Regions from separate parts of the Viridibacillus sp. NPDC096237 genome, predicted to be linked through region 2. Evidence: riboswitches for the same ligand, from Rfam matches in the RefSeq annotation. Region 2 holds a riboswitch; each other region holds the start of a gene.
What was found. A riboswitch is a leader RNA that binds a small molecule or an ion and turns the genes downstream of it on or off. The one in region 2 is predicted to bind lysine.
Positions count from the first base shown of each region.

Region 1 (3,290 bases), on a different contig from region 2:
TACTATTACAGCGGCAACTATATTCCAAGAGTATTATCAGCTTACATACCCAAAAGTAGAAATAACAGAAGATGAAGCTAGAGAAATTTTATGTAAAGAGATATTAGTGGAATTAGGAATCGAAGAAAATGAAGAGCTAGGCGAATTTGAATTAGTCTATCAACCAATTCGAGATTATATAGGCGTTACTGTTGATGGGGAAGTTCAAAAAGCAAGTCAGTTGTTCAGTGAAACAGAACTTGAACAATTTTCTGTTACACCCGTTCAAGTGACAAAGGCACTACCAAAGTTATTAGGTGCAACAGATCAATATGTATTGCGAGAAGAAGATGGCAATTTATATTGGTATGTTGCGGAAGACCTGGATGCAAAAGGTGAAGATGCAGAAGCTGTGATTGAAGTACTACATTTTGATGATGCGGGCGCTAATTATGAATCTAATGTAGTTTGGGATACAGAAGTAAAGACTGTGTTACCTTTTGAGCAATTGAAAGATAATGCAATGCAATTTTTAGAGATTATTTCTGGTGATATACACAATAAATACATGCTTGAAGAGCAATCTATACTACATGAAGATACAGAAGAATTTGATGATAATTCAGATGAGGATATCTTCAATGTGGATGAATATGATGAAGAGGAGTATGCTGACGAACATGAGGATGAACCAACAACTATGTTTACTTTTATCCCATATTTCCATGAATACAAATTAGAGAATTACTCTGTCCTAATTGAGGTAGGTATACATACAGGAATTATTCGTTCATGTCTGTATAGTGCTTTAAACATGGAGTCTATTCGAGGTATTAATATTACACCGATAATTTCATTACCAGAAGCTGATGCTATATATAAACAGAATTTACAGATGAAACTTTCACGTTTTGAAGAGATAGATGAAGATGATGAAATGACAATTTATAGTTTAAATTACTCAATTAACGCTCCTTCTGAAAATGGTGCAATTGATAAGATTAATGCTACAACAGGTGAAGTTACGTACGCAGAATCTGATATTGTTAGAGGCTAAAAACCAGTTGAAAGAAAAACAATATTATTCTGATTATTTCATCAAAAGGTTATTGACAGTAAAAGTTCGTTACTGTAGACTGTGTACAATGATAATTGAATACAAACCTCACTTTTTAATGGGTGAGGTAGAGGCGCGATATCTATTAGTCTTTAGTGGAGCTTGAGAAACTATGAAACTATGGAGAAGGAGATATCGCCGAAGTTTGTAATACACTCGATGTTACTTGCTGGGTCTGTAGTTAATAACTGCAGGACTGTCTCAATGAACATCCTAGTTCGTTGAGTTGAGCTATCTCATTTAGGGATAAGTAGAGGATTTAGGCTAATGTACAATGCGACCTGAGTTCATCTTAGGGCGCGTTTTTTATACGTACAATAGCCTTTTTTATTATTTATAGGTAAAAAACGGATATTATCTAAGGGGGAGAAATATTATGAAGAGAACATGGGTGATTTTTTCAAGAATGATTCTACTAGCAATTTTATTACTAGCAGGTTGTGGATCTAAAAATTCAGATTCAGGGAAATCTACTACAGGTGAAAAGAAAAAAGAAACATTCACAATTGGTATGGAAGCAGGCTATCCTCCGTTCAACTGGACACAAAAAGATGATTCAAACGGTGCCGTGAAGATCTCTGGTAACCCAGAATATGCTGGCGGTTATGACGTTGAGATTGCAAAACGTGTCGCAGATGCTTTAGGTAAAGAATTAGTAATTGTCAAAACAGAATGGGACGGCTTAGTACCTTCATTAACTTCAGGTAAAATTGATGCAATAATGGCGGGTATGTCACCAACTAAAAAACGTAAAAAAACCATTGATTTCACTGATAACTACTATACATCTAATTATGTAATGGTTGTTAAAAAGGGCAGTAAATACGAGAAAGCTACTTCAATCCAAGATTTTAGTGGTGCCAAAATTACAGGTCAATTAAATACGACACACTACGAGGTAATAGATCAAATTAAAGGTGTTAAGAAGCAAACAGCAATGGATAACTTTCCTGCAATGCGTGTAGCGCTTGAATCTGGTGTAATTGATGGTTATGTATCTGAACGCCCAGAAGGAATCAGTTCTTCAGCAGCAAATGATAAATTTGCAATGGTTGAATTCACGGATGGCTTTGAAGCATCAGAAGAAGATACAGCAATTGCTGTAGGTGTTAAAAAAGATAGTGATTTAAAAGATAAAATTAATGAAATTTTAAAAGGTGTCTCTGAAGAAGAACGTATCGAAATCATGGATACAGCGATTAAAAACCAACCAGCTGCAAAATAATGTATGACGGATACCGGCCGCGTATCAAGTAGTCGGTATTATTGCTTTTGAAGGAGGAACAGCATGAGTATTGATTGGATTATTAGCATCGTGACTGACAACTGGGAAATGTTCCTTCGCGGGGCATGGATGACATTATTAATTGCTATTGTTGGTACGATTTTTGGTGCTATCATTGGAATGTTTATTGGTGTTATTAATACGATTCCAAAGCCTGAACGTGGAGTAAAGAGAATTTTCTTAAGTTTAATTAATGCACTTCTTACAATATATGTGGAACTTTTCCGTGGAACGCCAATGATCGTTCAAGCAATGGTGATTTTCTATGGCTCTGCTCTAGCATTTGGTGTAGATATGGACCGTACGTTTGCTGCGATTTTCATCGTCGCGATTAATACGGGGGCGTATATGGCAGAAATTGTACGTGGGGGTATTATCTCAGTGGACAAGGGGCAATTTGAGGGTGCTCAAGCGATTGGTATGAATCATTGGCAAACAATGGTCCATGTAGTGTTACCACAAGTTTTACGAAACATTTTGCCATCAACAGGTAACCAATTTATTATGAATATTAAAGATACAGCGGTATTGAATGTAATTGGCGTAACAGAACTTTTCTTCCAAACAAAATCTGTTTCTGGAAATAATTTTCGTTACTTTGAATCATTCTTCGTAGCAGGTGTTTTATACTTAGTCATGACATTCACGGTTACGAAAATTTTACGCTATTTTGAAAAACGATTGGATGGCCCACAAAACTACCAAATGATTGATAATCAAGACCAAATGAATGGCAAAAAAGCATGATTGCGAGCAAAGGAGATAGACTTATGAAAAATGTAATCGAGATACAACATCTAAGCAAATCCTTTGGCACTCATGAGGTTCTTAAAGACATTGATTTCTCTGTAAACAAGGGGGAAGTTGTCTGTGTCATCGGCTCTTCAGGATCTGGGAAATCTACGCTTC
Region 1 covers NZ_JBNNTI010000027.1:8,400-11,689, forward strand. Annotated here, with positions in the region: gene ACQKMD_RS14570 (hypothetical protein) at 1-1,036, shown strand, start outside; lysine riboswitch at 1,157-1,338, shown strand; gene ACQKMD_RS14575 (transporter substrate-binding domain-containing protein) at 1,473-2,321, shown strand; gene ACQKMD_RS14580 (amino acid ABC transporter permease) at 2,385-3,128, shown strand; gene ACQKMD_RS14585 (amino acid ABC transporter ATP-binding protein) at 3,152-3,290, shown strand, end outside.
Region 1: linked by a shared signal. The riboswitch ahead of ACQKMD_RS14575 (transporter substrate-binding domain-containing protein) and the one ahead of ACQKMD_RS12160 (amino acid permease) in region 2 are both predicted to bind lysine.

Region 2 (3,290 bases):
CAGACTCAAATTTTCTCATAAAAGGGTTCTTGAGGCACTGGTTGATCTAAAGCAATTATTTCAATTTGAGCTCTTTGAGTTATCTTTTTCATTCGTCATCATTTTCCATCAGCTCAAAAGATTTGTTGTTATTCCATGCGCGTAGTTGATTGGAGCAAAGGAGGAGCCCGTCCGCGGAAAGCGTCCACCGTAGCGGAAATCAACGGTCTTATTTATTTTTTTAAAAAAATAAGACTGTAGACAAACTCGGATTTCTTTGAGTTTGTCTACAGTCTGAAATTACTAGCTAATAGCTACGTAGGATTTTAAGTTAACGATGACTATCGAAGTCACAGTCTTCTAATTTTACAATTTTTGTTTTATGAACGATTTTGTATCCAAACCAGATCACTAAGAAAATTGGCAATCCGATGTAAGAAACAAGCATACCATACCAGTCGATATGTTCACCTGTAAATGCTGTATAGTTTTGACCAACAACGACAATTGCACAAAGTACGAAGGCAAAGATTGGACCGAATGGGAACCACTTCGCTTTATAAGGTAATTCGTTTAAATCACGACCTTGAACAATATAAGCTTTACGGAATCGGTAATGACTTACTGCAATTCCTAGCCAAGCTACAAATCCACACATACCTGAAGCATTTAACAACCAAATGTAAACAACACCATCACCGAAGAATGATGCCATAAATGATACACAAGCAACTAAACAAGTTGCTACAAGTGCAGCCATCGGAATACCCCGCTTGTTTAATTTAGTGAACATTTTAGGCGCTTTACCGTCTTTTGCAAGCTCCCAAAGCATACGTGATGATGCATATAATCCAGAGTTACCTGAAGATAAAATCGCTGTTAAAATAATCGCATTCATAACTGAAGCAGCAAACGCGATCCCTGCATTTTCAAATACTAATGTGAACGGACTTACTGTAATATCGCTACTTGCTAAACGTGAATCTGTGAATGGGATTAATAAACCAATCGCTAAAATTGCTAAAATGTAAAATAACAAAATACGCCAGAAAACTTGACGAACAGCTTTCGGAATATTTTTTCCTGGATCATCTGTTTCTCCAGCAGTAATCCCTAGTAGTTCTGTTCCTTGGAACGAGAATCCTGCAGCTAGGAAAATACCGAACATTGCGAAGAAACCACCATGGAATGGACCATCTTCAATGAAGAAGTTTTTGAATCCAACTGGGTCTTGTCCACCCATTAAACCAAATACCATCAAGAAACTAACAATGATAAAGACAATAATTGTTACGACTTTTATAAGAGAAAACCAATATTCACTTTCACCAAAGCTTTTAATTGATAAGATATTTAATGTGAAGATGATGACTAAAAAACCTGCTGTCCAGTATAATGACGATACATCTGGGAACCAAAATTTCATGATTAATGATACAGCTGCGATTTCAGCTGCAATCGTAATTGCCCAGTTATACCAATAATTCCAACCAAGGGCAAAACCTAACGCTGGGTCAACGAATTTAGATGCGTAAGTACTAAATGAACCAGATACAGGCATAAACGCAGCCATTTCACCCAAACTTGTCATTAAGAAAAACACCATAATACCAATTAAAGAATATGCTAATAACGCTCCGCCTGGACCAGCCTCATGAATGGCTCCACCACTTGCTAAGAACAACCCTGTACCAATTGTTCCTCCAAGTGAAATCATCGTCACATGACGACTTTTCAATCCTCTATTAAGACCTTGCGTCTCAACGCCCTGGCCATTATTTTTATTACTCATTAAGAATCTCCTCTTTCCATTTTTCATTGCAAGAAGGTTAACTTGATGTCATAAAAAATACCATCACAAGGAATATGCGATGGTATCGAAACATGCCCATCAACCTTGATAAAGATAGCTCAACACGCCTGCGAAGACGTGACAGTTCTGCACCTTTCGGCAACAGCCCCAATATTTATAAGAAGAAGCTTATAAACACTTCGGCGATATTCCCTTTCAAATAGAATCACTGACGCTTTTCGCCTCATCCATTTTACTTTTTAACACCGCGACCTCTACCTCATCGAATGGATGAGGCATTGCAATATATTAATTTAATATGTTCCAATTATAATACAAGAGAATTGTATATTCAAGATGTAAATTTTCTTGAATATTAAAACAATTTAAGCTGAATTCTAAATAATTCTTCAGAATATCACTTTAGCATCCCTTGGAAGCGTATGAATATGCTTTAAATAACCAAATACTTCAGCACTTTCTTCATAACCATGGAATGAAAGTAGACACATTGATATTTGTTCTCGAACCATTCATACAAACGGCTCGTACACGTTCATCATTATTCGCTACATCTATTATCAAATCCATCATTTGTTGGTCTGTTCTCATCACCAATCCTCCGTATCAATTCGATAAAATTATTTTGAGTCCTCTTAATTATATTTATTTATTTTCTTTGATATAATTGACCTTTGTCAAATAGAGGTTTGTAAAACCAGAAAATTCATGAATATATATAGGAGGCGCTACAATTGGCAACAAATCCAGCTGTTCAAAATAGCAAAAAGCTAAAATGGAACTGTAACATTTGGTTACTTGTAATTGGGATTATTTTCATAGCTTCTACATTACGTTCACCTCTAACATCTGTAGGCCCAATCATCTCATTTATACGTGAAGGCTTACACATTTCAAATGTATTGGCAGGATTTATCACAACAATTCCCTTACTTGCCTTTGCTATTATTTCTCCTATAGCTCCAAAATTTTCAAAGCGTTTTGGTATAGAACGTACATTACTATTCTCAACAGTATTACTTGCAGTTGGAATTCTTACTAGATCTTTCGGTATAACCTTCACTCTGTTATTAGGAACATCCCTAATCGGTGTGGCAATTGCTTTTGGAAATGTCTTACTACCAAGTTTGATTAAGTTGAAATTCCCATTACAAGTTGGATTATTAACAGGTATTTTCACAGTTTCTATGAATCTCTCTGCAAGTTTAGCAGCTGGGATTAGTTATCCTCTTGCTAGCGGAGAACTCGGATGGAGAATTGCACTTGGTATTTGGTTTATTTTAGTGATTATTGCCCTAATTGTTTGGCTCCCTCAAATTCGTAAACCTAAGTCCGAATTGAATAATGGTTCTCAAACTAATCAAGAAAATGTCTCGCTTTGGAAATCAACTCTAACTTGGACAGTTACATTATCAATGGGCTTCCAATCTCTTATTTTCTATACAACTGCTACTTGGATTCCAGAAATGTTGCAGTCACAAGGTATGAGTGCTAATAC
Region 2 covers NZ_JBNNTI010000019.1:61,907-65,196, forward strand. Annotated here, with positions in the region: gene ACQKMD_RS12160 (amino acid permease) at 311-1,771, opposite strand; lysine riboswitch at 1,879-2,057, opposite strand; partial or broken gene ACQKMD_RS12165 (aminoglycoside 6-adenylyltransferase) at 2,279-2,383, opposite strand; gene ACQKMD_RS12170 (CynX/NimT family MFS transporter) at 2,527-3,290, shown strand, end outside.

Region 3 (3,290 bases), on a different contig from region 2:
GAAAAGAAAGTAAAACGAGGGGTTGTCCGATTCCATGTCAAATGGGATTTAAAAGATCAACTATAAAAAGCAGCTGACTAAACATCTATTCAAGATGCCTAGTCAGCTTTTTAAATTTATATTTTTAAACTTGAATTTCGAGACTAGCTGCTAACTCAAATTCATCATGTAATGCATTTGCAGCCAAAAACATTGAATCCTGAGGTATGATGACAGAAATTTTAATTTCAGAAGTACTTACCATTTTGAGTGTAATATTTTCTTTATGTAAGCGATCAAACATTTTTGCAGCTACGCCAGGATTAGATACTATACCAGATCCAACAATCGACACTTTAGCTACGTCTTCTTCATAATTTACATGACGATAACCAATTTCAGATTTATTTGCTTCCAATACACGAGCGGTATCTGCTAAATTTTCTTTTTTAATAGTGAAAGATACCGAAGGCTCTACACCTTCAATAATAGTTTGAACGATTATATCTACGTTAATATGATTATCTGCTAATACTGTAAATATATTTACTAAAGAACCATTATAATTCCCTTCATACCCTACCGTTACACGAATAATATCTGACATAAATGCAACCCCGCGTACAACTAAATCTTTTTCCACTTCTACTTCCTCCTTCATAATTGTTCCTTCATCTTCTACATAACTAGAGCGAACTGCTAATGGAATGTTATAGTTTTTCGCAAACTCTACAGCACGTGGATGCAAAACACCCGCTCCTAAATTCGCCAATTCTAGCATTTCATCATATGACAGTCCTTGTAGTTTACGAGCATTCGGAACATAACGAGGATCTGAAGTATACACACCATCAACATCTGTATAAATATCACAGCGTTCAGCACCTAATACCGCAGCTAAAGCAACTGCTGTCGTATCTGATCCACCACGACCTAGAGTAGTAATATTGTTATTATTATCGATTCCTTGGAAACCTGCAACTACAGCTACACAGTCTCTATCCAACGCTTTCTGTATATTTGCCGCTTGGATTTCCACAATGCGCGAATCACTCGGAACGCCTTCTGTTAATATTCCAGCTTGCCAACCAGTGAAGGACTGAGCTTTTAAACCTATGCTTTGCAAAGCAATCGATAATAATGAGATAGTCACCTGCTCACCTGTTGTTAAGAGCGTATCCATTTCTCGCTTCGATGGATTTGGCATAATTTCATGTGCCATATCTACAAGTATATCCGTCGTTTTACCCATTGCCGAAACAACAACGACAACATTATTGCCCTTTTCCTTCTCTTTCTGAATGCGTCTTGCTACATGCATTACGCGTTCAATCGTTGCAACTGATGTACCACCAAATTTAAAGACTAAACAACTCACCCATAACCTCTCCCTTACTTGTTATGACGACCGTATTCACAATGACATCTTATGAAAAAAGCAGCCTTTCACACGTTTCCATGTGAAAAGCCGCCTCCGTAGAATGCACGTTCAAAAGAACATTCATGTGAGATAGCCCTCCAGAACCGAAACGGGTCTGACAATTCTACACTTGTTAAATGTAGAACCAGAAATAAATTGGAAATAGTCAATTTATCACTTCGGCGACCTTCCCTTTCATCAACAGTCCTAGGATCTATTCATCCTCTTGCTGATTACTCTTGAAATCCGCACCTCTATCATCACTAAATAGTGATTATTTAAATAGTAATGCTACCTTAACACAATTTTCTGATTACTACAATTTATTTTTCGGAAAAATAAGTAAATATGGTATAAGCTAGTTTTTTTGGTACATTCGCAGCAATTAACTCTTCATAGGATGCCTCACGAATTTTTTTTACCGAACCAAATTGTTTGAGAAGTTGTTGCTTTCGTTTCGGACCAATTCCTTCAATTTCATCGAGAACAGATGTAATGGCATTCTTCTCATGTAATTGGCGATGGAAGGTAATAGCAAAACGATGCACTTCATCTTGAATTCGTTGTAATAGATAAAATGCTTCACTCGTTCTCTTCAATGGAATAATTTCTGGCGGCGAGCCATATAGCAGTTGAGAAGTTTGGTGTTTATCGTCTTTTGCTAAACCAGCAATAGGGATATCTAAACCAAGCTCATCTTCTAATATTTCTCTTGCCACTTCCATTTGTCCTTTCCCACCATCGATAACGATTAAATCAGGTAAAGGCAAGCCATCTCTTAATACACGAGTATATCTTCGGCGAATGACTTCTCGCATTGCACCGTAATCGTCATGCTTTGCAGCCACTTGAATTTTATACTTACGATAATCCTTTTTGCTCGGCTTTCCGTCAATAAAAACAACCATTGCCGAAACGGCGTCAGCTCCGAAAATATGGGAGTTATCAAATGATTCTATGCGAAGTGGTGTAGCGATATTCATCGCATTTCCTAATTCTTCGCAGGCACCTATTGTCCTTTTTTCTTGACGCTCAAGTAACTGGAATTTCTCAGAGATAGCGATTTGAGCATTTTTACTCGCTAAGTCAACAAGTTCTTTTTTCTTTCCCCTATGTGGAATCGTCACTTTTATATCAAGCACAGTCGCTAAAAGCTCTCCTTCAATATTCGAAGGTATGAAGATTTCCTTCGGCTTAATATGTTCTGCTTGTTCATAAAAGCGCCCGACAAACGTTAAGAATTCTTCCTCAGGATCTCTATAAATCGGGAATAACGAAACATCTCTTTCAATTAACTTGCCTTGTCGAACAAAGAACACTTGGATACACATCCAGCCTTTATCAACCGCATAACCAAAAACGTCACGGTTCGTTAAATCAGTGAGGGTGATTTTCTGACGTTCCATGACCGTTTCTATATGGGCAATTTGATCTCGGTATTCTTTCGCTCTTTCGAAATCTAATTTTTCAGCTACATCGAGCATTTTTGCATTTAAATCTTCTTTAACTTCTCCATAACCACCATTTAGGAAACTTGTTATACCTTGAATAATCTCTTGATATTGGTCTTTCACAACTTCTTTTACACAAGGAGCTAGACATTGACCTAAATGATAGTATAAACAAACTCGGTTTGGTAAATTCGTACATTTCCGAAGAGGATACAGGCGATCAAGTAATTTTTTCGTTTCATTTGCAGCAAAACTATTTGGATAAGGTCCAAAGTATTTACCATTATCCTTCTTCACTTTGCGAACGATAAGAAGTCGCGGGTGCTTCTCATTCGTAATTTTAATATAAGGGTACGTCTTGTCATCCTTCAGCATAATGTTGTATTTCGGATCATGGGTTTTAATGAGGTTCAATTCTAAAATAAAAGCCTCTATATCCG
Region 3 covers NZ_JBNNTI010000026.1:8,951-12,240, forward strand. Annotated here, with positions in the region: gene ACQKMD_RS14300 (YslB family protein) at 1-66, shown strand, start outside; gene ACQKMD_RS14305 (aspartate kinase) at 125-1,357, opposite strand; lysine riboswitch at 1,483-1,664, opposite strand; gene uvrC (excinuclease ABC subunit UvrC) at 1,723-3,290, opposite strand, start outside.
Region 3: linked by a shared signal. The riboswitch ahead of ACQKMD_RS14305 (aspartate kinase) and the one ahead of ACQKMD_RS12160 (amino acid permease) in region 2 are both predicted to bind lysine.